DNA from 4 places in the Comamonas sp. 26 genome. Region 1 is predicted to be linked to each of the others. Evidence: predicted binding sites of a transcription regulator. Region 1 holds the regulator's gene; each other region holds the start of a gene.

Evidence for each region. Region 1 encodes LexA, which represses DNA repair genes until DNA is damaged. Its sites were predicted from a motif close to ACTGTATNNNNATACAGT; they were not measured.
Region 2: CLU84_RS14845 (DNA topoisomerase IV subunit B) is a predicted target of LexA. The motif match lies at 2,370-2,387, and genes of this name have one in related genera.
Region 3: CLU84_RS09640 (putative DNA modification/repair radical SAM protein) is a predicted target of LexA. The motif match lies at 4,630-4,647, and genes of this name have one in related genera.
Region 4: recA (recombinase RecA) is a predicted target of LexA. The motif match lies at 4,384-4,401, and genes of this name have one in related genera.

What each region holds. Positions count from the first base shown of each region.
Region 1 is NZ_PEFL01000001.1:2,368,441-2,375,738, reverse strand. Features, by position in the region: gene CLU84_RS22670 (DUF333 domain-containing protein) at 1-79, shown strand, start outside; gene CLU84_RS10885 (hypothetical protein) at 720-1,046, shown strand; gene CLU84_RS10880 (universal stress protein) at 1,325-1,789, opposite strand; gene CLU84_RS10875 (hypothetical protein) at 2,135-2,380, opposite strand; gene CLU84_RS10870 (hypothetical protein) at 2,616-3,071, opposite strand; gene lexA (transcriptional repressor LexA) at 3,245-3,919, opposite strand; gene CLU84_RS10860 (asparaginase) at 4,020-5,048, shown strand; gene adk (adenylate kinase) at 5,141-5,797, opposite strand; gene kdsB (3-deoxy-manno-octulosonate cytidylyltransferase) at 6,187-6,963, opposite strand; gene CLU84_RS10840 (Trm112 family protein) at 6,967-7,158, opposite strand; gene lpxK (tetraacyldisaccharide 4'-kinase) at 7,241-7,298, opposite strand, start outside.
Region 2 is NZ_PEFL01000002.1:60,577-67,874, reverse strand. Features, by position in the region: gene CLU84_RS14855 (SDR family oxidoreductase) at 1-612, opposite strand, end outside; gene CLU84_RS22575 (hypothetical protein) at 656-787, opposite strand; gene CLU84_RS14850 (MFS transporter) at 792-2,018, opposite strand; gene CLU84_RS14845 (DNA topoisomerase IV subunit B) at 2,421-4,391, shown strand; gene CLU84_RS14840 (lytic transglycosylase domain-containing protein) at 4,439-5,326, shown strand; gene parC (DNA topoisomerase IV subunit A) at 5,367-7,298, shown strand, end outside.
Region 3 is NZ_PEFL01000001.1:2,082,134-2,089,431, reverse strand. Features, by position in the region: gene CLU84_RS09660 (VOC family protein) at 1-609, opposite strand, end outside; gene CLU84_RS09655 (LysR family transcriptional regulator) at 772-1,695, opposite strand; gene CLU84_RS09650 (DUF3100 domain-containing protein) at 1,900-3,240, shown strand; gene CLU84_RS09645 (M20 aminoacylase family protein) at 3,256-4,431, shown strand; gene CLU84_RS09640 (putative DNA modification/repair radical SAM protein) at 4,683-6,032, shown strand; gene CLU84_RS09635 (TIGR03915 family putative DNA repair protein) at 6,051-6,935, shown strand; gene CLU84_RS09625 (cation:proton antiporter) at 7,265-7,298, shown strand, end outside.
Region 4 is NZ_PEFL01000003.1:263,441-270,738, forward strand. Features, by position in the region: gene argC (N-acetyl-gamma-glutamyl-phosphate reductase) at 1-601, shown strand, start outside; gene yddG (aromatic amino acid DMT transporter YddG) at 789-1,700, shown strand; gene CLU84_RS19380 (hypothetical protein) at 1,790-2,515, opposite strand; gene recX (recombination regulator RecX) at 2,556-3,032, opposite strand; gene recA (recombinase RecA) at 3,211-4,326, opposite strand; gene CLU84_RS19395 (MarR family winged helix-turn-helix transcriptional regulator) at 4,464-4,955, shown strand; gene CLU84_RS19400 (response regulator transcription factor) at 5,056-5,730, shown strand; gene CLU84_RS19405 (sensor histidine kinase) at 5,814-7,256, shown strand.

The DNA.
Region 1 (7,298 bases):
AAAGACCCGCATTGAGAAAACTACGGCCGGAGAGCGCGGTATTTGTGTGCTACATGACGTCATAGCAATCGGCGAGTAGGAGCTCTTTTGAAGTAGTCGTTTCCAATCAGCAATTTGGCTGAGGTGCACTTCATATGGCTGAGTCAGCTCAGCAACGGTGCACTCACCGCGGAACTCCGCCGGATCACCCTGGCTTTGAATGCTGGGCTGTGCTCGCGTCGTGATTTGATGGTCATCGACCTCTCCAGGTTCGGTCTGCACCCATGTCATTTTTACGGAAATATCTTGCCTAGTTAATTGTTCAAAAAATGGAGCTACCTCTCTGCTGAGCTTGTTTTTCATTGCTGCACTTCTAGCCATCGGCATGGTGAAAAGTGAGTCAAGCCATGCAATTTATTTGATAGCTGCTTGCTCTTTAATTGCAATGAAATTATTGCTCATAGCTTTTGAAAGTCATTAGACAAGTGCGTAAGCAGCTACTGTTTTCAGAGCGCCAATGCACCTTGCATTCGCTGAGCAGGGTGATTGCTGGCTTTTACCCTTACGGCGTTATGTGATTAGAAATCGTGACGACTGTTCTTTTAGGTAAATTGTCTGTAGGAGAAATTCGATATTTGGTAAAAGAGGTTCTATCTTCTTATATGCCTTGAATGTTGATACAGATGCTTCATCCCTTTCCCTATAGCTTTTCCGCTCGCCTTGATGCTTGGATACGGCATATGAAGGCGGGAAGGCCTTGCGGCTCGCGGCAGGTGGCTTATGAACTCGTGATCAGCAGCTGGGTAAAGGCCAATGCGGATCTTGGCGCTTCGCCAGAGTTTTTGAAAGCGTTGAGCTGCCGTCGCCTTTGTGAGGAGCATGGCTGGCACGGACTGAAGACGGATGTGGCGTACTGGGATCTGGATGAGGAGCAGTCCGTGCGGATTTATCTGCACTTCGATGGTTCCATCGTGGCGCAGCAGATGGATGCGCAGAATCTGCAGATTCTTTTTACCTTGCCCAGCCTGCATGGGCACCCGCAGGAAATTTCCTCGCAGAGCGTTTAGCCATTCAAAAAAATGCCCGCACAAGGCGGGCAAGTTTTGGGGACCTCTCCATCGAGTCCTGCGGCGCGAAGTCAATGCGTTTGAATACTTGGCAAAGGACATTCATGCGTCCCAAGCTCGCCTTTAATCGCATTTGCACTGGCGCTGATCGAATTGAACTGCGGACAGGTTGCCCCGTGGGGTGCAGGCTGTAACTCTCCTTACTGGCTCTGCATTCGGTAGTAAGCGGCGCTCTGCAAACCGTTTCTTTCATTGCTGCTGCTGTTGTTGCTTCCTCCTTAACTTGTTTCGCTAGCCACGTCGGGACGGTGAACAAGCACCGGGATGTGGGTATGTGTCAGTACACGCTGAGTTTCGCTGCCCAGCAAAATACCGCTGATGCCTTTTCGCCCGTGAGAGGCCATACAAATTAGATCGCAATGGCGCTCTTGCGCTTGCTGAACAATGGTTTGATAGACAGAGCTGCTGGCGATGCGGACAAACTCGCAGGGAACGCCCTCCGGCCTGGCAATCTGGTCGACGAACTGAAGCGCGGTGTCGGCGTTGCTGTTCGTGCTGCGCTCAAATTCTGCGCTGTTATAGGTGAGCAAGGCATCTGCGCCATAGATGATGGCGCGGTAGTCGGGCATCACATACAGGGCGGTGACCCTGGCATCATTCTCGCGGGCTAGGCTGATGCCAGCGCGAATGGCAGCTTCAGACAGTTTGCTGCCATCTGTAGGAATGAGCAGGTGCTTGAACATGTTCAATCTCCTGAAGCCGCTGGGTGTTTGTTGTGGCTAATTTATTCCGATGTGTTTGGCGCTGCAATACGTGTGCAGGGAATGCGGTATGTGGCGATAAGTCAGGGGCGAAATTCTGTAACGTTAAGGCCTTGATTCAGTAAACATAGGGCAGCATTTAGCCCACAAAATGCCTGCTTTATGTGCGCGCTGTGCTGTCGCATTTAGTTTCATTCTTTACGAGCTGCTGATAGGAATGGTTTGGGTTGGACCACTTTTAGAGACGCTAACACTGCCCTTGATACGTCGTTGCTTAACCTTGTTTCAACCGAAAAGCTACAACGTTCTGGGTGGCTTTCACGCCTCTTATTCGCTCTGAGGGGGTTGCACGCGGTTGAGAATTTCGCCAGTAGTTTCGATCTCGAACTGCTTTTCATTGAGCCAGTTTATCTTCAGGTGATCAGTCGTCTCGAAGTGCTTGGCGGAGGGGCGAAGGGAGACGCCATGCGGCAGATCGACCTCGTCAAAATCCTGATAAACCAGAATCAAACGCAGATTGCCGCTGGCATCTTTCGCCTGTATGTGCTCCGTGAGCTTGCGATAGGCACTCATTGCGACCCCTTCGTTGGCACGTGTATACGAATGTTTCCATTGGTATGAGGGGGCTGCAATACCCTGAATTGAGTATTTTGACAGGCCAAATTGCACGTTGAACTGCGCATGAAAAGCGCTATATCGCTTTATTCATTAGCGCTTGCAGCTATCAAAATCTAATTGCTCATCGACGGGCAATTTACATTGCGTTGCCAGTGCATTTGTTGCTGGCGCTGTGGGTTTAGCTTGTGCTTCAGGCTTGTTGTGCTTGCTCATTGAGGGCCATACGCTCCAGTGCGGCGCAGACATCGGCCATACGGCCGGAGATGAACATGCATTCGGGCTGCTTACGGGGTTCGCGTTGCAGGATTTTCAGCTGGCGAGTGGCGGCGGGGGCTGCTTCAGCCGGTAATGCGAGAGACAACTGGGGGCTGGCAGTGTTCGCTTTGGCTTTGTTGTTAAAACGTGTGCTGGTGTTGCGGCGGCGCGAGCGGTTGGCGCGCATGACGGGGATGCTGGTGTACGTCAGCTTGAAGCCTTCGGGCTCATAAGAGCTGGGGATGAACGGTGCGGGTTCTTCAGGGGTGTCGTGCGAGTCGCTTGAGAGAATTTGGGTGCAGGCCTTGAAGCTCAGGCTTGCGGGTGGTGCGAAGGGCAGGACTTTAAGGCTCAGGCGAGTCAAAGACTGCAAAGATGCGGCGAATCCCATGTGGCAACTCCTCAATAGCCTTGCGGCAAAGATAAGGGCAGGATTGCGTTTTAAGGCAAAGCTCCGCCCAGCGCGAAGCAAGACTGCTTCGCGCCTACCACCTGGACTGGAGAGGGAAAAGGGTTCAGCGTGCAGTCATCCGGTGACGATTGCGCTGAGGGATAGCCTGTTGGCTACATAAACATGCTGTTACGGATCAGGCCGACTGCCAGGCCTTCGATGGCAAATGGTTCTTCAGGAGCCACATGAATCACCTTGTAGTCGGGGTTTTCGGGCAGCAGCTCAATGCCTTGGGGTGTGCGCTTGAAGCGCTTGACGGTGACATCGTCGCCGAGGCGGGCGACCACAATCTGGCCGTTGCGCGCTTCGTGGGTTGCTTGCACGGCCAGCAGGTCGCCGTCCATGATGCCGGCGTCGCGCATGGACATGCCGCGTACCTTGAGCAGGTAGTCGGGCTTGGCGGCGAACAGGCTGGGTTCTACCGAATAGCTCTGGTCGATATGTTCCTGCGCCAGAATGGGTGAGCCCGCAGCTACTCTGCCGACCAGAGGCAGTACCAGCTGCGCCATGCTGGAGAGCGGCAGAGCAAAGCTGTTGCCGCGCGCTGCATTGATGTTGCGCACGGTATCAGCCCGCAGGCGAATGCCGCGTGAGGTTCCGCTGACCAGATCAATCACGCCCTTGCGAGCCAGCGCCTGCAGATGCTCTTCGGCGGCGTTGGCGGATTTGAAGCCGAAGCTGCTGGCAATCTCGGCCCGGGTAGGGGGCGCGCCGGTGCGGGCGATGCTGGACTGGATGAGGTCCAGAATCTGCTGCTGGCGGGGAGTGAGCTTGGGGTGATCTAGCATGTCTGGCTTCCGGTCATTCATCAGGCTGGGCCTAGTGAGATTTTTGATCTGTGTGTTTATACAGTACCTGTATTTTTGATCAGTTTTTTATGGAGAGCAAGTGGCGCAAGAAAAGATTGTGATTTTGGGCACCGGCGGCACGATTGCGGGGCAGGCCCAGAACAGTACACAGGGCGTGGGCTACAAGGCGGGGCAGATCAGTGTGGCGGGCTTGCTGGCCGCTGTGCCGGATTTGTCACAGCTGGCCGCTGGCCGAACGGGCGCGGTACTGGATGCCTTGCAAATTGCCCAGATCGACAGCAAGGACATGGACTGGCCGGTCTGGCGCAGCCTGCTGCAGGCCGTGAAGGCGGGGCTGGAGGATACGGCCACGCGGGCGCTGGTGATTACGCACGGCACGGATACGCTGGAAGAGACTGCCTGGCTGCTTCAGGCTGTGCTGCAGCCCACCAAGGCCGTGGTGCTGACCTGTGCCATGCGGCCTGCCACATCGCTGCAGGCAGATGGCCCGCAGAACCTGCGCGATGCCGTGGCGGTGGCTGCTGGCGATGTGCCCGGCGTGTGGGTGGTGGCGGCAGGTGAGGTGCATGCGGCGCGCGAGGTGCTCAAGGTGCACCCCTACCGTTTGAATGCGCTGCGTTCTTACGAGGGCGGGCCATGCGCCTATGTAGAAGAAAGCCGTGTGCGCTGGCTGGGGCGCGCTGCGGTGCAGTATCCGGGCTGGACTGCGGCGCGGCTTGAGCAGTTGCTGGCCTGCGAAGAGCTGCCTTGGGTGGAAATTGTGCAGTCAGGCTCCTTGCAAAGCGCGCGTGCTGTGCAGGCCTTGCTGGCGGCCGGCGTGCAGGGGCTGGTAGTCGCCGGTACGGGCAATGGCACGATTCATCAGGCCATGGAGCAGGCGCTGCTGCAGGCAAGGGCGCAGGGCGTGAGCGTCTGGTACAGCACGCGTTGCCTGGAGGGTCAACTGGTCGGTTTGCCGGTGGGGCAGGGCGTGCCTGCGGTGCAGGCTAGTAGTCATGAGATTGCAGCCCATGTCATTCAGGTAGAGGCTGAGGGCGGTCTGGACGCCGTGCTTTTGCCGCCGAGCAAGGCGCGTATTGCAATGATGCTGCAACTGGCTTGCTATTGAATGAATAGCTGGTAGTGCTTGTTGCATAAGCGCTGGAAAGCAAAAAAAAGCACCTGAAAAGGTGCTTTTTTTTGTGGGTGATCAGGATCGGCTTATTGGGCCAGAGCTGCGAAGGCGCGCTCGGTGATCTCTTCCACGGTGCCAGTGCCGCTGATGGCGCGGTACTTGGGGGCCGCTTCAGCATCGGCCTTGGCCCAGTTGCTGTAGTAATCCACCAGAGGGCGGGTCTGGTTGCTGTAGACCTCCAGGCGCTTCTTGACGGTTTCTTCCTTGTCGTCTTCGCGCTGCACCAGGTCTTCACCGGTCACGTCGTCCTTGCCTTCCACCTTGGGTGGGTTGAACTTGACGTGGTAAGTGCGGCCGGAGGCGGGGTGGCTGCGGCGGCCGCTCATGCGCTCGATGATGGCTTCAAAGGGCACGTCGATTTCCAGCACGTAGTCCAGCTTCACGCCAGCAGCCTTCATGGCATCAGCCTGAGGAATGGTGCGGGGGAAGCCGTCAAACAGGAAGCCCTTGGCGCAGTCTTCCTGGGCAATACGCTCCTTGACCAGGTTGATGATCAGATCGTCGCTGACCAGCTGACCTGCATCCATCACTGCCTTGGCTTCCAGTCCCAGAGGAGTGCCGGCCTTGACAGCAGCACGCAGCATGTCGCCAGTGGAGATTTGAGGGATACCGTACTTTTGGCAAATGAAGGCCGCCTGAGTGCCTTTGCCGGCGCCGGGAGCACCCAACAAAATCAGTTTCATGGAAATCCTTGAGGAGAGTAAAAATTCTTGGCTAGCCCAGGCAAACGGGTGGACGTCTGTAGTCCCCGAGCTGTTTTTTTTCGCGGGCAAGGATAGCACGCACAAGACCAACAGAGGCTTACATCTGACAGTCAAAACTGTCGCCAATGCGGCCTATCCAAGGCATGTATTCGCTGCCAACGCGATAGTTGTAGTTGTAAGGCAGGTGTGCTTGTGACCACATGCGCTGTTTGGACTAGATGGAAAGTATAGCTAGCAGCGCTTGCCACGACTGGGCTTGGGCTCTTTTTGAGTCGCAACTGCGCGGATGAGTTACATATCCAGTCACCGGAGGGGGAAAGTGAGAAAAGCCTGCGGCACCATGGTGCGCAGGCTTTTTCTTAATTCGCTTAATTCGCAAACACAGCGCGCACACGCTCCAGGTCTTCGGGTGTGTCTACGCCAGCGCCGGGTGCATCGGGTGTGATGTGCACGGCAATTCGGTGGCCATGCCACAGGGCGCGCAGTTGCTCCAGCTGCTCCATGGCCTCGGTCGGTGCGGGCGAGAGCTGCGGAAATTCGCGCAGAAAACCGGCCTTGTAGCTGTAGATGCCGATGTGGCGCAGCGGCGTAAAGCCCGCGTGGCCGGCCTTGGGCGCAGCCGTGTCCCACCAGGCCTCATCGGCATGATCGCGCGAGAAGGGAATGGGTGCGCGGCTGAAATAGCTGGCCAGACCCTTGGCGTCGCAAACCACCTTCACCACATTCGGGTTGCGGTAGTCGATCAGGCTGTCGATAGGGTGGGCGGCGGTGCCCATGCTGGCCTCGGGGCGGCTGAGAAGCAGCATTGCCACGGCATCGATCAAGGCGGGGTCAATCAGGGGCTCATCGCCCTGCACATTGACCACCACATCGTCGCCAGTCAGGCCTAGCTGTGCGCAGGCCTCTGCCAGGCGGTCGCTGCCGCTGGGGTGGTCTTTGCGGGTGAGTATGGCTTCAATGCCGTGCTGGGTGCAGGCGGCAACAATGCTTTCATCGTCAGCCGCCACCACGCAGCGCGCGGCCCCGGCCAGCGCTGCGCGCTGGGCCACGCGCACGACCATGGGCAGGCCCGCAATGTCGGCCAGCGGCTTGCCGGGCAGGCGGGTGGAGGACAGGCGGGCGGGAATCAGTACCGTGTAGCTCATGGCTTAGTACTGGCTGTCGTCCAGCTCGTCGTCGCTGAGGGTGCGGGCTTCGTTTTCCAGCAAGACGGGAATGCCGTCACGCACGGGGTAGGCCAGGCGCGCGCTGTGGCTGATCAGCTCTTGGTGCTCGCGGTCAAAGCGCAGTGGGCCCTTGGTGACGGGGCAGACCAGCAGTTCAAGAAGTTTGGCGTCCATGGGGAATTCCTGCAAAACGAGATGAGGGCGCCAGCACAGAGCTGGCGCGACAAAGAGGGCAATCAATGGGGGTCAATGATAGTCAGGCTGCGTCGCCCTGATGGCGAATATGGGCGCTGGATGCTGCAAGTTCGGCATAC
Region 2 (7,298 bases), on a different contig from region 1:
TGCGGCCACGCCCTTAGCGTTGTAGCCTCGGTTGCGAATCTGCGTGGCCACCACGCCGGGGTAGGCCGTGGTGACGCTCACGCCTGCGGGTTTGAGTTCGGCGCGCAGTGCTTCAAAAAAACCGGTCATGGCAAATTTGCTGGCGCTGTAGGCCGTGCGGCCCGGTACACCGATCAGCCCGGCCAGCGATGACACGGCGACGACGCTCCCCTTGCTGGCCTTGAGATACGGCAGTGCCGCATGGGTGCACCACACACTGCCCCAGAGGTTGATGCGCATCAGCTGCTCGTACCAGTTCAGGTCTTGGGCGCTGACATCTTCCAGCAAAGCATGGGCTGAGATGCCGGCGTTATTGATCAACACATCGATGCCGTCAAAGCGGCGCACGGCTTCTGCAATCAGCGTGCGGCACTGGGCTTCGACAGAGACATCGGTGGGTTGCACCAGCACCTGCGCGCCATGCGCCTCGCACTGGCGGGCCACGGCTTGCAGATTGCCTGCATTGCGCGCGGCCAGTGTCAGTTGCAGCTGGCTTTGATGGGTTTGCGCAAGCTGGAGGGCGATCTCAGCACCAATGCCGTCAGACGCGCCGGTAATCACAATACGGTGCATGCTCTCTCCCGGCCTGACTGCGGGGCCGGGTGGCACCCAAAGCTCAGAAGCAGGCCCAGACTTGGTCAGCCAGTGTGAGCATGAATTGCGGTTGCAGATACAGGGCAAACACGGCCAGCAGAACCGCCAGAATGGCGGCCCAGATGAGGATGCGTTGCCAGAGGTTGATCTGCATGGCTTCAGGCGGCATTGGCCGTGCTGGGGCGCGCAATGGCACTTTCGCGAACCGGCAGGTTGACCAGGGCGGCAAAGATGCCCAGCCCAATCGAGATGTACCAGACCATGTCGTAGTTGCCGTTGATGTCATACAGATAGCCGCCCAGCCACACGCCCAGAAAGCTGCCGATCTGATGGCTGAAGAACACAAAACCGCCCAGCATTGACAGGTGCTGCACGCCAAAAATCTGGGCGATGGTGGCATTGGTCAGAGGCACGGTAGACAGCCACAAAAAGCCCATGGCCGCGCAGAAAATGTAGACCGACCAGGGCGACAGCGGAGCCAGCAAAAAGCAGACCGTGGCCACCGAGCGAAGGCTGTAAATGCCCGACAGCAGGTAGCGCTTGGGCATCTTCTGGCCCAGGTTGCCTGCCAGATAGGTGCCAAAGATATTGAACAGACCCACCAGCGCCAGAGAGTAGCTGGCCACATGCGGCGCCATGCCGAAGTCCTTGAGGTAGCTGGGCATGTGCACGCCAATGAACATGACCTGAAAGCCGCAGACAAAGTAGCCTGCCATCAGCAGCAAAAAGCTGGGGTAAGACCAAGCCTCTTTCAGCGCCTGCCCCACGGTCTGATCGCGCTTGATGGGCGTGCCGCTGCTAAAGCCAGGCTCACGCAGGCCAAAGGCCAGACCGGCAATCAGCAGGGCGAACACCGCCAGGACCAGCAAAGCGTTAGACCAGCCGAACTGCGCAATCAGCCCGCCCTCCACAGGCACCATGAAAAACTGACCAAACGAACCCGCTGCCGCCGTCACGCCCATGGCCCAGCTGCGCTGTGCAACCGGAATCTGCCGCCCCAGCACGCCGTAGATAACGGCATAGGTGGTGCCGGCCTGCGCCGCACCGATCAGTACCCCGGCAGTGAGCAAAAATATCGTACTGGTGGGCGACAGCGCCATGCCGACCAGACCCAGCGCATACAGAATAGAGCCGCCAATCAGCACCTTGAAGGCACCGATGCGGTCGGCCAGAATGCCGACAAAAATACCCAAAATGCCCCATGACAGGTTTTGCACGGCAATGGCCAGCGAGAAGCTTTCGCGCGTCCAGCCCATATCCTGCGTGATGGGTTGCAGCCACAGGCCAAAGCCATGGCGTATGCCCATGGAAAGGGTGACGATGGCACCACCGCACAGAAGAATCTGCGCCATGGACAGCGATGGTTGTGTTGTCTTTGTTGTCATACCGTGCGTGCGGAAAAGCGTGTCAGTACTCGACTTTAACGAAACAACTGCTTTTGCGCGTACGCTGGCCGTCGCCTGCGCGGCAGGCTCACTTGCCGGAATGCGAGAGCGGGGGCTTGGATGTCTGCTCTGAGAAGTGGCGGGAAGTGCCCGATAGCGTTAGGGTTGATTAAAAAGTGAGCGCTTTGCGCTTGTTATTCATAGCTTTCAGAATTGAATGGCTTTGGAATCCATTGAATACAGGCGCTGTAAGCTATTGTTTTGATGAGGTTTATAGTGCTCTCTCTGCAAGCAAAAACACATGCCAAAGACAGTTGTTCTGGCTTTGTGCAAGAGTATTGGGAGTAAACAACTGTGAATTTATCCAGCGTTGATCTGGAGAGGCCACTACAATCCGCCCCCATGGCAGTCAAACCGTCCAACGAATATTCCGAAGGCTCGATCCGCGTTCTCAAGGGTCTGGAGCCTGTTAAACAGCGACCCGGCATGTACACGCGTACCGACAACCCCCTGCATGTATTGCAGGAGGTGCTCGATAACGCGGCCGATGAGGCGCTTGCCGGTTACGGCAAAAAGATCAAGTTCACCATACACGCCGACGGCTCATACAGCGTGGAAGACGACGGTCGCGGCATTCCCTTTGGCATGCACCCTGAAGAAAATGCACCCGTGGTGGAGCTGGTCTTCACGCGTCTGCACGCAGGTGGCAAGTTCGACAAGGGCAATGGCGGGGCTTACAGCTTCTCCGGCGGCCTGCACGGCGTGGGCGTCTCGGTGACCAATGCGCTGGCTACCCGCCTTGAAGTGGCGGTGCACCGCGATGGTCAGGTCGCCACGCTGGTGTTTTCGGCTGGTGATGTGATCGAGCCGCTGCAGATTCGTGATCTGCAGCCCGGCGAGCGCAAGCATGGCACCACCGTGCGCGCCTGGCCTGATGCCAAATACTTTGAATCTTCGGCCCTGCCCATGGGTGAGCTGGTGCATTTGCTGCGCAGCAAAGCCGTGCTCATGCCCGGCGTGGCCGTTACGCTGGTCAATGAAAAGACGCGCGATACGCAAACTTGGCAATTCAAGGGCGGTCTGCGTGACTATCTGGCGCAAAGCCTGCATGGCGAGCCCGTCATTCCCTTGTTTGAGGGCGAGGGCTTTGCCGACAAAAACAACGACAGCTTTGCCGAAGGCGAAGGCGCCGCATGGTGCGTGGCCTTTACCGAAGACGGCTCGCCGCTGCGCGAAAGCTATGTCAATCTGATCCCCACCACCGCTGGCGGCACGCATGACAGCGGCCTGCGCGATGGTCTGTTTCAGGCCGTCAAAGCCTTTATCGACATGCATTCGCTGCTGCCCAAGGGTGTCAAGCTCATGCCTGACGACGTGTTTGCCCGCGCCAGCTATGTGCTCAACACCAAGGTGCTGGACCCGCAGTTTCAGGGCCAGATCAAGGAGCGCCTGAACTCGCGCGATGCCGTGCGTCTGGTCTCGGGCTTTGTGCGCCCGGTGCTGGAGCTCTGGCTGAACGAGCATGTGGACTGGGGCAAAAAGCTGGCCGAGATTGCCATTAAAGCCGCCCAGACCCGCCAGAAAGCGGGCCAGAAGGTTGAGAAGCGCAAAGGCAGCGGCGTGGCTGTGCTGCCCGGCAAGCTGACCGACTGCGAAAGCAAGGACATCAGCGTCAACGAAGTGTTTCTGGTCGAGGGTGACTCTGCTGGCGGCAGCGCCAAGATGGGGCGCGACAAGGAAACTCAGGCGATCCTGCCGCTGCGCGGCAAGGTGCTCAACACCTGGGAAGTGGACCGCGACCGCCTGTTTGCCAATAACGAAATTCACGATATTTCGGTGGCGATTGGTGTGGACCCGCATGGCCCCAATGACGAGCCCGACCTGACTGGCCTGCGCTACGGCAAGATTTGCATCTTGAGTGATGCGGACGTGGACGGCTCTCATATTCAGGTGCTGCTGCTCACGCTGTTCTTCAAACATTTCCCCAAGCTCATCGAAGCCGGTCACATTCATGTGGCCCTGCCTCCGCTGTTCCGTGTGGATGTGCCTGCGCGTGGCAAAAAGCCCGCCATCAAGGTCTATGCGCTGGATGCAGGCGAGCTGGAAGCTATTATCGAAAAGTGCGCCAAAGATGGCGTGCCCCGCGAGAAATGCCAGGTCAGCCGCTTTAAGGGGCTGGGCGAGATGAATGCCGAGCAGCTGTGGGAAACCACGCTCAATCCCGACACACGCCGCATGCCCGCAGTGCAGTTCATGCACCTGGACTTTGCCGAGGCTGCAGCCGTCGTCACCAAGCTCATGGGCAAGGGCGAAGCCGCCGCCCGCCGCGAGTTGATGGAACTGCACGGCGACGCCGTGGAGATCGACATCTGAGCAAGGCAGGCGTCACGCCCAGTCTTCTGCGGTCACTGGATTAAGTCATGTCAAATTTCCTGTTCTGTACTCAGCAACAGCCTTCGCAGAAAAGCGGCAGGCTGGTGCGTTTGCGCACTGGTGTTCGTCTGGCCGGTGCGCAGTTGTTACTGGCTGGCGCTGGCTGGCTGGCGTTTGCACCGGCGGCGCATGCCGATCTGTGGGCGTATGTGGATGAGTTTGGTATCACCCACTTTGCAGCCGAAGCGCTGGATGAACGCTACAAGTTGTTTTTCAAGGGTGAGCGCTATGACAGCACTCAGCCTGGCCTGCGCCCCGATACCGCTGCGCAGGGCCTGACCGCCCGCACCCGTATGCAGAGCTTTTTTGAAGTGTCGCCGCGCTACAAAAGCGTCAGGCCGCACCTGCAAAAAGCCGCAGAAAGAACGGGCGTGGAATATGAGTTGCTGAAGGCCGTGATTGCGGTGGAGTCTGGCTTTGACCCCGGCGCCATCTCGCCCAAGGGGGCGGTAGGCCTGATGCAGTTGATGCCCGCCACGGCCGAACGCTTTGGCGTGGCCGCCAGCAAAAGCCGCAGCATGCAGGAGCAGCTGGCCGACCCTGCCGTGAATATCCCCGCAGGCGCCCGCTACCTTAGCTACCTGATGAAGTTGTTCCCTGAACGACTCGATCTGGTGCTGGCTGCCTATAACGCAGGTGAAGGTGCGGTGCAGAAGTTTGGCAAGGCCATTCCGCCCTATAAAGAAACGATGAATTACGTCAAGGCGGTCACGGGCATCTATGAGCAGTTGCAGGCGGGCAAGCCGCTGAGCGGCCGAGCGTCACCTGTGACAACTGCTCGCACTGGAGTCTCCGCATCGGCAGGCTCTGGCAGCTCGCGCATTCGCATGACTTTGCCGGGGGCTGTTTCAGCCCCGGACGTACGCATACCGTGATTCGCCGCACAGGCGATATTTGGAAAATTACTGAGAATTCATGAGCGATCAAACCACACCGGATTTGTCTCTTCAAGCCGCTGGCGATGTCCTGGACCTGGGTCAATACGCACAGCGCGCCTATCTTGAATACGCTTTGTCGGTCGTCAAAGGCCGTGCCTTGCCCGATGTCTGCGACGGCCTGAAACCCGTGCAGCGCCGCATTCTCTATGCGATGGATCGCATGGGCCTGAGCTATAGCGGCAACAACGGCAACACGGCGGCCAAGCCCGTCAAAAGCGCCCGCGTGGTGGGCGATGTGCTGGGCCGTTTTCATCCGCACGGCGACCAGTCTGCCTACGATGCACTGGTGCGCATGGCGCAGGACTTCAACCAGCGCTACCCGCTGGTCGACGGCCAAGGCAACTTCGGCAGCCGCGACGGTGACGGCGCAGCCGCCATGCGTTACACCGAAGCGCGACTGTCCAAAATTACCAGCCTGCTGCTCGACGAAATCGACATGGGCACGGTGGACTTTGTGCCCAACTATGACGGCAGCACGCAAGAGCCAAGGCAGTTGCCAGCTCGCCTGCCGTTTTCGCTGCTCAATGGCGCCAGCGGCATTGCCGTGGGCTTGGCCACTGAAATCCCCAGCCACAACTTGGTGGAAGTGGCTGCGGCCTGCGTGAGCCTGATCAAAAAGCCCAACCTCAGCGAAGAAGAGTTGCTGGCGATGATTCCCGGCCCCGACTATCCGGGCGGTGGCCAGATCATTTCTTCCAGCAGCGATATTGCCGATGCCTACCGCACCGGTCGCGGCAGCCTCAAGGTGCGCGCGCGCTGGAAGATTGAAGAGCTGGCACGCGGCCAGTGGCAACTGGTGGTGACAGAGCTGCCCCCTGGCGTTTCGACCCAGAAGGTGCTCGAAGAGATCGAGGACATCACCAACCCCAAGGTCAAGACCGGCAAGAAGACGCTGACGCAGGAACAGACCCAGCTCAAGGCCAGCATGCTGGCCGTGCTCGACTGTGTGCGCGACGAGTCGAGCAAGGATGCGCCAGTGCGCATCGTGTTCGAGCCCAAGACCGGCAAGGTTCCGCAATCCGAGCTGATTACGGCGCTGCTGGCCCACACCAGCCTCGAATCATCGAGCTCCATCAACCTGACCAGCATTGGTCTGGATGGTCGCCCCGTGCAGAAGTCGCTGCGCCAGATGCTGGAGGAGTGGATTGCCTTCCGCTTCCAGACGGTTACGCGCCGCAGCCAGCACCGTCTGGCCAAGGTACTGGACCGCATCCATATTCTGGAAGGCCGTCAGGCCGTTCTGCTCAATATTGATCAGGTCATCGCCATCATTCGCGCCAGCGATGAGCCCAAGCAGGCGCTGATTGAAGAGTTCAAACTCTCCGATCGTCAGGCCGAGGACATTCTTGAAATTCGCCTGCGCCAATTGGCGCGCCTTGAGGCGATCAAGATCGAGCAAGAGCTCAAAGAGCTGCGCACCGAGCAGGGCAAGCTGGATGATATCCTGGGCAGCGAAGCCACCATGCGCCGCCTGATCTGCAAGGAAATCGAGACCGATTCCAAAACCTTTGGCGATGCACGCCGAACGCTGATTCACGAGGAAAAGAAGGTCGTGGCCGAGGTCAAGGTGGTGGATGAACCCACCACGGTCATCATTTCCGACAAGGGCTGGGTGCGCACGCGTCAAGGCCACGGCGTGGATGCCGCCACTCTCAGCTTCAAAGCGGGCGACAGCCTGCTCGGCACATTTGAATGCCGCACGGTCGATCAACTGCTGGCCTTTGGCAGCAACGGCCGTGTGTACTCGGTGCCGGTGTCGGCCCTGCCGGGCGGGCGCGGTGATGGTCAGCCTGTCACCACGCTGATCGAGCTGGAAGCAGGCACTCAGCTGCTCTACTACTTTGCGGGTGCTGAAAGCACGCAGCTGCTGCTGTCGGGCTCGGGCGCTTACGGCTTTATGGCTGCAGTG
Region 3 (7,298 bases), 290 kb from region 1:
GGGGTTGATGCCTTCGGCGCACAGCGGCTCGACGAGCCGAAAGCGCGTGATCTTGGCCGATGCGGTGATATAGCCCTTGATCACGCAGTCGCAGGTCACGGGGCTTTTGGCCTCTGCCGCCAATTGCTCAATCACCCGCGTGGTCTTGCGCCGCGCCAGCATGCGAAAAAGGGCCGGCACATGGGCCAGCAGGCGTTTGAGCAGGGCTTCGGCCTCGGGCAGCCATTCGCCTTGCTTGGGCAGCTCGGGCACAAAGCCCCATTCGTCTTCGCTCAGCGGCCGCCACAGCACAATGGAGTGTTGGTCGCCATCGCTGACGCAGGCCATTTCTTCCAGCTCAGGCGTTTTCATGGGCGCGTAGCGGGTGCTGCAGCCTGCGGCCAGCAAAGTGTCATAAGTGGTCTGCACCTGGCTGACCTGCAGGCGTAGCGACAGGCTGGATTCGACCCGGCTCACCTGCGCCAGCCGCAGCGTGGCGCTGCCAGTATCGATGTCCACATAGCCATCGCCCCGGTGTACTTCGGCAAAGTCGATCACATCGCGCCACAGCTGGGCGGCGCGCTCCAGATCGGCGGTGGGGACAACAAGATGACTGATTCCAAAAAACATAGCAGGCTTCGCAGAGCATTCAAGGGGTTGCCGATGATAGGGCTCTGAAGACTGGCCTGTGCTGATCTGCCTCAAACGCGGCGGTTGTGCTCAGGCACTGCGGTGGGTCTCCATTGAACGAGGGACTGTAAAAAAGGCCGTAGCGCTATGAGTCGGCATTGGCTACCCGATCGGCTGGTCGGTCTGAAACGCCTGAATGCCCTGCATGCAGTACAGCAAAAAGCGGTTGGCGGCGGGCGAGAGATGTCTGCCGGTGCGGGTGATGAGCTGCATCTCCGCATCCTGAAACGCGGGGTTGTGAATAGGTATGGCGCGCAGGCGGCCGCTGGCCAGAGCGGCCGTGACGGAGCAGGGCGGCAGCAGGGTCACGCCCTGGCCGCTGCTGACAAAGGCCAGCAGCACGCTGATCAAATTGCTGGTGAGCGCGGGGCTGAGGTGAATTTTGTCGGCGTGTTCGGCATACTCAATCAGCTGGCGAATGCCGTACACCCCTTGCAGCATGGCGATGGGCCACTGGTTCAGCTCTTGCAGCGAGGTGTGCGTCGCGCTGGCCAGAGGGTGCTGGGCGTGCACGATGGCGTGCATTGGCTGGCGAGCGGTGCCGCGGGCGGTGATGTGGCTGTCGGCGGGCGGGTAGTAGACCAAGCCGATTTCGGCCGCGTCTTCGCGGATACGGCGCATGATTTCGGTCGTGCCGTAAATCTCCAGCGAGATGCTGACGCCGGGGTACTGCTGGCGAAACTGGCGAATCGGCCCGTCAATCAGCTCTTGCGCAAAGCCTTCGCCGCTGACCACGCTGACGCTGCCGCTGTGCAGGCCGCGCATGGCATCGACCTTGGCCAGCATGTCATGCTGGTGAGCGGTGTGCTCGCGGTGGTAGTCCAGAATCAGCTGACCGGCTTCGGTTGGCACCACGCCGTGGCGGTGGCGCTCCAGCAGGGCCAGGCCCAGCTCTTCTTCCAGCAGGCTGATCTGGCGGCTGACGGCCGAGGGCACGATGCCCAGCTTTTCGGCCGCAGCGCGCACCGAGCCGCAGTAAACGGCTTCAAAAAGATAGCGGGCGCGGGAGTCTTGGAAAGCAGGCATGGCTGATTGTCGTCGCTAGATAAAGTCTGTAAACCTACGTATGTTCACTTTTTTAGAACAGAAATGTGAAGTCTATGCAATATATGCATTGTTATATTCGACGCCCGCATGGGTGAGTGCCAGCTTGGGCTGGCTGTGCCCATTTTTCAGGGTTCATAGCTATTTCAGTGCGTCGGCAGCCGCCGTCGTGCGCAAGGAAGTTTGATGCGTACAGAGGTGCAGCCAGCCAAGGCAGCGTTGAAGATGAGCAGTGTGGCGCAAGTGTTTGCGCTGGCGCTGGGGATTGCGGCATTGTCCGAATGGCTGGGGCCGCTGCCCATCGCTCTGGGCGTGGGCAAGGTGGTGTTGCTGCCCATGATCTGGGCGCTGCTGATCGGTCTGGTACTGGGCCTGCTGCGCAAACGTCTGCCCGGGCCGCTGCAGCTGGGGCTGTATAGCCAGAATCTGGCTGCCGCCGTGCTGTCTTGCGCGCTGTTTTTGTTTATTGCCAAGCTGGGCTTGCTGGTGGGCGGCTCGCTGCCGCAGCTGGCGCAAGTGGGCTGGGGTCTGGTGCTGCAAGAGCTGGGCAACCTGATTGGCTGCGTCGCACTGGGCATGCCCGTGGCACTGATGCTGGGCATCAAGCGGGAGGCGATTGGCGCCACTTTCTCCATCGGGCGTGAACCCGGCCTTGCCATCATCGGCGAGCGCTTTGGCATGGACTCGCCCGAAGGCCGCGGCGTACTGGCCGAATACATTACCGGCACGCTGATCGGCGCGATCTTTATCTCGCTGCTGGCGGGCTTTGTCTCCAGTCTGAACATCTTCCACCCCATCGCTCTGGGCATGGGGGCTGGCGTGGGTTCGGGCAGCATGACCGCCGCCGCTGTGGGCGCTATTGCCGCCCAGCACCCCGAAATGGGCGACCAGATCGCCACCTTTGCCGCTGCGGCCAACCTGATCGCCACAACCGTCGGTACCTATTTGACGCTGTTCATCTCGCTGCCGCTGGCCGTGCGTGCTTACCAATGGCTGGAGCCTATTCTGGGCCGCAAGCGCAAGGCTGCTGCGGTGGAAAAGACCCTGGCCGCTGGCGCTGCAGACGAAGAAAAAGTGGATGTACCGGCGCTGAGCCTGGGCATGCGCCTGCTGAGCTGGGTCTGGGTGGGTGTGATGGTGCTGATTGGCAACCGCATTGGCTATGGCATTCCGGTAATGGATGCACTGCCCGGCGTGCTGATCATCATTGCTGCCGTGCTGGTGGGCGATCTGATCTACGTGGGCACGCGCCGCAAGCTGCCTGCCGTGTGCTGGATTTCCTTCATCGCCATGGCCATGACCTTCCCGCACACCCCTTTTGCGGCTGAAATTGCGGCCATGACGGCCAAGGTCAGCTTCCTGGCCATGATTACGCCCATGCTGACCTTTGCGGGTCTGTCGCTGGCCAAAGACATTCCTGCCTTCCGCCGCCTGGGCTGGCGCATTGTCGTCGTCTCGCTGCTGGCCAATGCCGGCGTGTTCCTGGCGGCCACCATGATCGCTCAGACCTTTGTGCACACGCTGTAAACGAAGCAACGCCCTATGCTGAACACTATTCAATGGCCCGGCCAGCAAGCCATGCAAGCCTGGCGCCATGACTTTCATCGCCACCCCGAAACCGCGTTTCAGGAACACCGTACCAGCGCCCGTGTGATCGAGCTGCTGACCAGCTTTGGGCTGGAAGTGCACACCGGCCTGGCTGGTACCGGCGTGGTGGCCGTGCTCAAGGGGCTGCGTGGCGCTGGCCCATCCATCGGCCTGCGTGCCGATATGGATGCGCTCAACGTGACGGAGCTGAACCAGTGCCAACACGCCTCCACCCATACCGGGCGCATGCACGCCTGCGGTCATGACGGTCACACCAGCATGCTGCTGGGCGCCGCGCAAGCGCTGGCATCGCACCCCGACTTTGCGGGCACCGTGCACTTCATCTTTCAGCCTGCGGAAGAAAACGAAGGCGGCGCGCGCGCCATGATTGAAGATGGCCTGTTCAAGCGCTTCCCCATGGATGCGGTGTACAGCATGCACAACTGGCCCGGCTTGCCCGTGGGCACGGCAGCGGTCCACCCCGGTCCGGTGATGGCTGCGTTTGACATTTTTGACCTGACCTTGATCGGCAAAGGCTGTCACGCTGCCATGCCGCACCTGGGCAAAGACGCACTGCTGGCCGCCTGCCAGCTGGTCACGCACCTGCCTGCACTCATCGCCCGTGAGCAAGAAGTGCACAAGCCCGCCGTGCTGAGCGTCACCAGCTTTAACGCCGGCGACACCTACAACGTCATGCCCGAGGCCATCAAGCTGCGCGGCACGGTGCGCTGTTTTGACATGCCCCAGCGCGCGCGCATTGAGCAGCGCTTTCGCGACGCCATTGCCGCCACCTGCGCCCTGCACGGGCTGGAGGCCCAACTGGACTACCGCGTCAGCTACCCAGCCACCATCAACAATGCCACGCATGCCGAAGTTTGTGCCGATGTGCTGACGACGGTGCTGGGCGAAGGCCAAGTGCGCCGCGACATGGTGCCCAGCATGGCGTCGGAAGACTTCGCCTTCATGGCGCAAGAATGCCCCGGTGTCTATATCTGGCTGGGCAATGGTGAAGACAGCGCATCGCTGCACAACCCCAAGTACGACTTCAATGACGCCAACTTGCCGCTGGGCATGCGTTACTGGGTAGAACTGGTGGGCGCGCTGCTGCGCGATGGCAAGCTGCCTGCATAAGCTTTCATAAGCCAGCATTGGCATCCATGAAAAGCCGGGCTCTGACCCGGCTTTTTTGTGCCCGCAAAAAGTTTGCAAGGTTTGAAAATTGATAGCTGCTAGCGCTTTCAGAATAAGCGCTAGCGGCTTGTTTGATGCTGAATTTCGGGTGGAGTCTAAAACCCCTGGAATTGCAATCATTAGTCGTTTCGGTAGAGTGCTGTATAAATAAACAGTATTTCGATAATCGTCCAACGATTTCGATCTCCATCATGGAAACCATTGCCAAACTCAGCATCCTGGCTGATGCCGCCAAATACGACGCCAGCTGTGCCTCCAGCGGCGTCAAGGGACGCAATTCGCTGGGTGGCAAGGGCATGGGCTCGTCCGAAGGTATGGGCATTTGTCACAGCTACGCGCCAGATGGTCGCTGCATCTCGCTGCTCAAGATCTTGCTGACCAATTTCTGCATTTACGACTGCCGCTACTGCATCAACCGTAAAAGCTCCAACGTTCAGAGGGCGCGCTTTACGGCCGCTGAGGTGGTGGCGCTGACGCTGGACTTCTACCGCCGCAACTGCATTGAGGGGCTGTTTCTATCGAGCGGCATCATTCAATCCAGCGACTACACCATGGAGCAACTGGTGGAGGTGGCGCGCAGCCTGCGTGAAGACCACGACTTTCGTGGCTATATCCATCTCAAGACCATTCCCGATGCAGCGCCCGAGCTGCTGGCGCTGGCGGGCCGCTATGCCGACCGGCTCAGCATCAATATTGAACTGCCCACCCCAGAGGGTCTGCAGCAGCTGGCCCCTGAAAAAAACGCCAAGCAGATTCAGTCGGCCATGGGCGATGTGGCCCGGCATATCCAGCTTGCCAAGCAAGAAGGCCGTTCTCAGGCGGCGAGCAGCATCATCTCGCTGCCCGGTAGCCAGCGCGTGCGCCGCGCCAGGCCGCCGCGCTATGCCCCGGGCGGGCAGAGCACGCAGATGATTGTGGGGGCGGACGATGCCAGCGATGCCGCCATTTTGCTCACCAGCAGCGGCCTGTACGGCGGCCACGGGCTGCGGCGCGTGTATTACTCGGCCTTCAGTCCCATTCCCGATGCCTCGGCTGATTTGCCGTTGCAGGCACCACCACTGCTGCGTGAGCACCGGCTGTATCAGGCGGACTGGCTGATGCGCTTTTATGGCTTCGCCCATCAAGAAATCGTGCTGCCCGGCAGCGGCGGCATGCTGGACCTGGAGCTGGATCCCAAACTGGCCTGGGCGCTGGCGCATAGGCAGCACTTTCCCATGAACCTCAACCGTGCGCCCAAGGAGTGGCTGCTGCGCGTGCCCGGTCTGGGCGTGCGCAGCGTGCAGCGCTTGTTGATGGCGCGGCGGGGGCGCAGCTTGCGGCTGGCCGATCTGCAGCAGCTGCGCATTGCCACGGCCAAGGTGCTGGCCTTTGTGGAGCTGGCGGACTACCACCCGCGCCGCGCTGATCTGGAAAGCCCGCTGCTGCGCCAGCAATTGCTGCAGCGCATGAGTCATGGCGTGGTTCAACAAAAGCATAGCGGTATGCGCTTGCCAGATATGGGCTTGAGCGCAAAAACATCTCAGCTTTCTTTGTTTGACTGATTGTGTTGAGTGGCTGAGATGGACACAAACCCTGAATCATCCAGCGCTGTATCCCGTGATTTTCTGGTGATCGAGCTGGCCCAGCCGGATGACTTTGACGGCTTTCGTCAGGCTGCCCGAGTGCTGCTGGCCTTGAACGCCGAGCCGCATGCCGTGCGCTGGCGCTTTTGCCAGCCGCTGGCGCAACAGATGCCAACGCAGGATTTGTTTGCCGCCGATGAAGCGGGCAGTGTGGTGGGCAGGGCGCTGACACCCGATGCGCTGGACCAGTTGCCGCTGCCACCGACCCAGCCGTTGCGTCTGGGTAAGAGCCAGCTGTCCACCTTGAGGCTGGCCTGCTGCCACAATCTGGCCGGCCGCTTTGCGCTGTGCTATCGCTGGCTGCATCGTTTGCAGTCAGACCACAGGCTCCGCCTGGATGCTCTGGACAGTGACTGGCGTGAGATCGAACGTCTGGCCAAAGCGGCGGGCCGCGAGATTCACAAAATGCATGCGTTTGTGCGCTTCAGACCTGTTCCCGGGACGGAGGCCGACGGGCAGGCCATGCAAATCGCATGGTTCGAGCCCGAGCACCATGTGCTGCGCGCGGCTTCGGGCTTTTTTCGCCGGCGCTTTCCCAATATGCGCTGGGCAATTCTCACGCCGCAATGCAGTGTTTACTGGGACTTGGAACAGTTGCTGCTTGCCCCTGGCAGCACAGCGGACCAGGCTCCAGAGCCGGACGCGGGCGAGCAACTGTGGCTGACCTATTACCGCTCCACCTTCAACCCGGCACGCCTCAAGGAGCAGGCCATGCAGCGCGAGATGCCGCGAAAATACTGGAAAAACCTGCCTGAAGCAGTGCTGATCAGCGAGCTGGTGGCGGGGGCCCGTGGTCGTACCCAGCGCATGCTGCAAACCTGAGCCAATGCAAAGACAAAGACAAGGGATCGCGCCGCGCGTCCACTTGTGCAGGGGCTCTGGTTTTCGCCCGTCTGCTTTGCTGACAGCGTGTTTTGTTGCTTCGCAACATGCACGTATCATGACTTCAGTGCCTTGCCAGTGCGGCTGAGCAAGGCGTGCGCGGTGGCTGTGTCTGCGTCACGCAGGTTGGCAGCCATCTCCCGCAGTTGTTGCACCCGGCTTTTCAGCCATTTCTGACAGCGGTTTCGCTGTCCTTCACGCAACGCTGCCTGCAGCAAGTCGGATTCAAGGCTTGGCTTTGTGTCCGACATTGAGACAGGAGGGCGCCGATGTTGTCCGCATCGCAAACGATTCTGAACTGGT
Region 4 (7,298 bases), on a different contig from region 1:
GACCGCCACCCGCGTCTCCAACCCCGGCTGCTACGCCACGGGTGCCATCGCCCTGCTGGCACCTCTGGTGGCTGCGGGCCTGATTCCTGCGGACTTCCCTGTCAGCCTGCCTTCCGTGTCCGGTTATTCGGGCGGCGGCCGCCCCATGATTGAAGCCTATGAGGCCGGCAACGCCGCGCCTTACGAGGCTTATGCACTGGGCCTGTCGCACAAGCACATCCCCGAAATCCTGCACTACACCGGTATGACACGCCGCCCCGTGTTCATCCCCGCAGTCAGCAACTTTGCCCAAGGCATGCTGGTGCAACTGCCGCTGCACCTCGACCTGCTGCCCAGCGCGCCCAAGGCCGTCGACCTGCACGATGCCCTGGCCAGCCACTACTCCGCCACCAACACGCCCGCCAACTGGGTCAGCGTGCTGCCCCCGACAGACGACAACAAGCTGGCCGCCGACACCTTGGCCAATACCAACAAGCTGGAGCTGCGCGTGTTTGCCAACGAGCAATACCGCCAGGCCGTGCTGATTGCGCGCCTGGACAACCTGGGCAAAGGTGCCAGCGGCGCTGCCGTGCAGAACCTGCAGATCATGCTGGGCCTGTAAGCCACCCGGATCAGTATCAGTACAGGAACGGCCCGCATGGGCCGTTTTTTTCGTCTACGCTTTGCTTCTGAAGCCAGAGCGGCCAGCGCACATCGATGGCTATATTTATGCAAAAAATGGCACGAAACCAAGTCAAGACAAGCGCAAACAGCTATGCATTCAGGAGTGTCTTCTGGAGCGCACAGGTATGACCAAAATGGACGCCACAGACAAAGCCACCCTCATCGGCCTGCTGGCCGTACTCTGCTGGAGCTGCACCATAGGCCTGATGCGCGCTGTGGCCGAGCCATTGGGGGCCGTGGGCGGTGCCGCAGCGCTCTACACCACAGCTGCCATCTGCATTGCCGTGGCGCGCGGGCGCAAAGGCTGGCGTGAAGTGGCCCGCTGGCGCGAAATGCACCCGGTTTATCTTTGGGGCTGCGGCGTGCTGTTTGTGATTTATGAGGTCTGCCTGTCCGTCGCCGTGGGGCTGGCTCATGATCGCGCTCAGGCCATGGAAATCGGCGTTATCAACTACCTCTGGCCCAGCCTCACCATCGCCCTGGCCGTGCTCTGCCGCCAGCAATTCGCGCGCTGGTGGCTGTGGCCAGGCTTGCTGATTTGCCTGTGGGGTCTGGCCCGCGTGCTGGGTGGCGAAAGCTTCAGCCTGCCCACGCTGTGGGCCCATGTGCAAGGCAACCCGCTGGCCTACGGCATGGCCTTTGCCGCTGCCATGCTCTGGCCCACCTACTCGCTGCTGGCACGCCGCTATGGCGCAGGTTTTAACGCCGTGGGTTTGTTTGTAACCGGCACGGCCCTCGTGTTGTGGCTGCAATGGTTCAGGCTGGATGCTGCGCCCGTCATGCAATGGTCATGGACTGCTGGCGCGCAACTGTTCATAGCCGGCGCGCTGACGGCGCTGGGCTACAGCTGCTGGGAACACGGTATTCAGCATGGCAAGCTGGCCGTGCTGGCGGCGGCCTCGTATTTCACGCCCGTGCTCTCAGCACTCATGGCCAGCCTACTACTGCAAGTGCTGCCGGGCTGGAGCTTCTGGCAAGGCGTGGCGCTGGTTACGCTGGGGTCGTTGATCTGCTGGTGGGCGACGCGCAGTCAATAAGGGGACGACTCTATGGCTAAAACAGGCATCCAGCGCCCAATGGTATTGCGCTAGCAGCTATTAAATCAGGAGTCACTCTGATGTGACAGCTACGCCGTCAGCCAGATGCCTACGCCCAGCACCACGACGTGTACGCCCATCAAAAGCCACAGCAGCGTCCACGATGGCTCGGCCATGTCTTCCAGTAAGCCGTGCACCTTGTCGCCCAGAAAAGCGCGCAGCGCCGGGTCGCCTTTGCTGGCCTCGGTGCCCCACTCGATGCGGGTCTGCCCCCATTCGTCCATCAAATCAGACAGCGGCAGGCGGTTGAGAACCGTGCGCACCACCCACTGCACGGCGCGGCCGTCGCCAATCCACGGTTTCAGGTGCTCCATGGCGGTGCCCATGGTCAGCAGGTCCGCCGTTTTGTGCATGGCCTTGTGCGCGCGGGGCATGGATTCCACGCGCTGAGCCAGCATCTCGGCCAGCCGCTGCGACAGGCCCTGGCCGTAACGCGCCACCAGCTTGCCCGTGGCGCGAGCACGCCCGATCTGCAAGCCGATAAAGACGTAAGCCGGAATGATGAACACCAGCAGCAAGGCCACCACCAGCGACGGTGAAAACAGCAGGGTAATAAAGGCCCCCGCTCCGCCCGCATGGGCCGCTGCGGGCATGCCCGGCCCGTTCAGCCGCGTGAAGTAGAACGCGGTCGTGGTGCAGCCCAGCACCAGCGCCAGTGCAAGACCGAGCATCAAGCCGCCCAGCAGGGATTTACCGGCACTCAGGCCAACGCGCAGGGCGGATGGGGAATCTGTATTCGAGGCGGCAGCGGGCATGCAGGGTCCTTTGCATCACAGAGTCAAACGGGTGGCTGAATCAGTCAGCCTCATCACCTTCGTTGAGGTCCGAGTATGGTGCCTCTCGCAAAACTCGCGAAGCCACGCCCGAGGAAAAGCCCCGCGACGCCATAAAGCGCAGCTGTTTGGCTTTTTCCTTGATGTCGGCGGGCGGCATGCCAAAGCGCTTGCACCACAACTCGCGGGCGCGCTCCAGCTCGGTGTCGCGCAATTGCTCGCTGGCGTTGCGCACCATTTCATCGTCCAGCCCTTTGCTGCGCAGCTCCTGCACCAACCGCGCCATGCCAAAACGGCTGGCCTTGCTATGAATGACGGAGTCCACCACCCGCTGCTCGCTGATGAAGCCGCGCTTTTCCAGCTCATCCAGAGTGGCGCGCAGATCGTCGCCCTCTTCCACATGCGGCGCCAGCTTGCGCTGCAACTCCAGCCGCGAATGCTCGCGCTGACTGAGCAGCTTCAAGGCGCGACCTTTGAGCGAGAGCTTGGCAAAGCTCATGAACACATCTCCACAACAAAAAAGCGCAGGGGTTACCTGCGCAAAGATGGCAAACTTTTCAAAACAGGCACGATTCAGTCGAGGGAAGCTAGCAAGAGCCGCCCCCAGCGGAGCTATCCGTCCCCCTCCTTGGCGCGCAGCGCTTAGAGAGGGAGGGCGCACCGCGCCTCAGGGGGAATTAGCTGATCACACCGTCTTCATCCACGGCTGCATTCTTGTCAGCCTTCTTGCCCTTGGCGGGCTTGGCCGCTTCTTCACCCGCAGCACCGGGCAGCGGGGCAATGCCCAGACCGTCGCGCACCTTGTTTTCAATTTCAAAGGCCAGTGCGGGGTTCTCACGCAGGAATTCACGCGAATTGTCACGGCCTTGGCCGATTTTTTCGCCGTTGTAGGCATACCAGGCACCGCTCTTGTCCAGAATCTTGGCAGTCACACCCATGTCCAGAATTTCGCCTTCGCGGCTGATGCCTTCGCCGAACAGAATGTCGAACTCAGCGGTCTTGAAGGGAGGCGAAACCTTGTTCTTCACGACCTTGACCTTGGTTTCGTTGCCGATAACCTCGTCACCCTTTTTGATGCTGCCGGTGCGGCGAATGTCCAGACGCACAGAGGCATAGAACTTCAGCGCATTACCGCCGGTTGTGGTTTCTGGCGAACCAAACATCACGCCGATCTTCATACGAATCTGGTTGATGAAGATGACCATGCAGTTGGTCTTCTTGATGGTGGCGGTCAGCTTGCGCAGCGCCTGGCTCATCAGACGGGCTTGCAGGCCGGGCAGGGAATCACCCATTTCGCCTTCGATTTCAGCCTTGGGGGTCAGCGCAGCGACCGAGTCAATCACGATCAGGTCCACAGCACCAGAGCGCACCAGGCTGTCGCAAATTTCCAGTGCCTGCTCACCCGTGTCGGGCTGGCTGATCAGCAGCTCGTTGAGGTTCACACCCAGCTTCTGCGCGTAACCGGTGTCCAGGGCGTGCTCGGCATCAATAAAGGCGCAGGTGCCGGCCTGCTTTTGCATTTCGGCGATGACCTGCAGCGTCAGCGTGGTCTTGCCCGACGATTCAGGGCCGTAGATTTCGATCACTCGGCCACGGGGCAGGCCACCTACGCCCAGCGCAATATCCAGACCCAGCGAACCGGTGGAAACCACCTGAATGTCCTGAATCGCTTCACCTTCACCCAGCTTCATGATGGTGCCTTTGCCAAACTGCTTTTCAATCTGGGCGAGGGCAGCCGCCAGCGCTTTGGATTTTTCGCTGTTGGCGTCGTTGGTCTTAGCGATGGCGTTCATTTCAGGCTCCGGGTAGGTTGGGTGACTGTCTGTGATTCAACCTGTTTTTGCATTCAGGCTGGATGCTTGAACAGTAGTTTATGGGCTTGTACCGGCCTTATGTTTAAATATTTAGTCAGTTTGCCTTACTATTATTCATGAGCGAAATTTCCCCGGTCACCCCTCCTCAAGACGTCTGGCGGCAAACCCATCTGGGCCGTCTGCTGGGCCACGCCATGCGCCGCTTCGATGCGCGGGTGCTGCAGCTCATGGCCCGCGATGTAGAGGTGCCGCTGGCACTATCCAACCTCGCTGCGCGCGACAAGGTGGGGGCCGCTCATATCCACATCACGCGGCATCTGTCGCTGGCGGGCGACCGCATTACGGATCTGGCCGAGAAGGCCGGCATGACCAAGCAGGCCATGGCCGATCTGGTTCTGCAATGCGAGGCCTGGGGCCTGGTCACACGCGAAACCGACCCGCACGATGCGCGCGCCAAGCGTGTGCGTTTTACCGAGGCAGGGCTTGCCTGGCTGCACGCCTTTCATGCCGCTGTCACGCAGGCTGAAGCCGAGTTTCGCGAAGCCGTGGGAGACGATGTAGCGACCGTTGTAGCGTTGGGGCTGGAGGCTTACGCCGACGGTTACTGACGCCCGCTGGCCGCTGCCAAAAATTCCGCATAGCAAGCAGAGCCCCTCTCTACAATGGCAGCAAAAGTGCAACCAGCACAGATAACAGCAGGAGACAGAGATGCGCATACTGATTGCCGAAGACGACCAGGTGCTGGCCGATGGATTGCTGCGCACGCTGCGCAGCTCAGGCGCCGTTGTCAGCCATGTAGCCAATGGCAGCGAGGCCGATACCGCCTTGCTGACCAGCAGCGAATTTGATTTGCTGATTCTGGATCTGGGTCTGCCCAAGGTGCATGGGCTGGAGGTTCTCAGGCGCCTGCGCGGGCGCGGCGATGCGCTGCCGGTGCTGATTCTGACAGCCGCCGACTCCATTGAGGAACGCGTACAGGGCCTGGACTATGGCGCCGACGACTACATGGCCAAGCCCTTTGCCCTGTCCGAGCTGGAAGCGCGTGTGCGCGCTCTGACACGGCGCGGCATGGGAGGGGCCAGCTCCACCATCAAGCATGGCCCGCTGGTCTATGACCAGACCGGCCGCGTGGCCACCATTGACGGCAAGATGATCGAGCTGTCTGCCCGTGAGCTAGGCCTGCTGGAAGTGTTGCTGCAGCGCGCGGGCCGTCTGGTCAGCAAAGACCAGCTGGTGGAGCGCCTGTGCGAGTGGGGCGAAGAGGTGAGCAACAACGCCATCGAGGTCTATATCCACCGCCTGCGCAAGAAGATCGAGAAGGGGCCGATTCGCATCGCCACCGTACGCGGTCTGGGCTATTGCCTGGAAAAAATCCCTAGCTGAACCGATTTCTCAATTCATAGCTGCTAGCGCTTATTCAGAAAGGGCTAGCGGCCAAAAATGCTTAAAACCACCGAGCAGCCGTCTTGAAGATCTTTCAGCGTGAGCAGCGCTCCCTCTTTGGCGAGATCCTCGACTGGATGCTCACGCCCCTGCTGCTGCTGTGGCCCGTCAGTCTGGCTCTGACCTGGCTGGTGGCACAGGGCCTGGCCAACAAGCCGTTCGACCGTGCGCTGGAGTACAACGCTCAGGCGCTGGCGCAGCTGGTCATCGTGCAGCGCGGCAAGGTGCAGTTCAATCTGCCGCAGTCGGCCAGCGAGATTTTGCGCGCCGATGAGTCGGACACCGTTTTCTTTCAGGTCAGCGGCACCAAGGGCGAATATCTGGCCGGCGAGCGCGACCTGCCCCGTCCGCCCGTCGCGGAGGAAGATCCGCCCACCGGCACCGTGCTGCTGCGCGATGAGGAGTACAAGGGCATTGATTTGCGCGTGGCCTATATCTGGGTGCGCATGCCCCTGCCTGGCGAGCCCAGCGCGCTGGTGCAAGTCGCCGAAACGCGTGAAAAACGCAGCGTGCTGGCTACAGAAATCATCAAGGGCGTGATGCTGCCGCAGTTCGTCATCTTGCCGCTGGCGGCTCTGCTGGTGTGGCTGGCGCTGGCGCGGGGCATCAAGCCGCTGCATCGGCTGGAGGAGCGCATCAGAGCCCGCAAGCCCGAAGACCTCTCGCCCATCAACCACAAGGATGTGCCGCTGGAGGTGGTGCCGCTGGTCGATTCGGTCAACGACCTGCTCCAGCGACTCGATGGCTCCATCGTCACCCAAAAACGCTTTCTGGCCGATGCGGCGCACCAGCTCAAAACCCCCCTGGCAGGTCTGCGCATGCAGGCCGATCTGGCCCAGCGCGAGGGCACGAATACCGAGGATTTGAAGCGTTCGCTGGCGCAGATCGGCCGCTCATCCATGCGCGCCACCCACACCGTCAACCAGCTGCTGGCACTGGCGCGCGCCGAAAGCGCCGTGCCCGCCATGCAGGGCTGCAATCTGGTGCGCATCGTCACCGATGTGTTTCAGGACTGCCTGCCGCGCGCCATGGACAAGCATATTGACCTGGGTTACGAGGGCGCCAGCGCCAGCACGCCCGGCGTCTGGCTCAATGGCAATGCCACGCTGCTGACCGAGCTGGTGCGCAACTTGGTGGACAACGCCATTAACTACACGCCATCAAGCAGCGAACACCCCGGCATGGTCACCGTGCGTGTGCAGGCCGATCACTTTGGTCAGGTGCTGCTGCTACAGGTGGAAGACTCTGGCCCCGGCGTGCCGCAGTCTGAGCGCGAGCTGATTTTTCAACCCTTTTACCGCGCGTTGGGCACCGAGGCCGATGGCTCAGGACTGGGCCTGCCCATCGTCATGGAAATCGCACGCCAGCATGGTGCGCAGGTGCTGCTGCAGGACACCAGACCCGGCCACACTCCGCCGGGCGCGCTGTTTACCGTGCGTTTCAAGGCCATGCCCGGACAGCGCTGAACAGTGCTGCTCAGCCCTTATGCGCCCAATTGGCAGTGACCC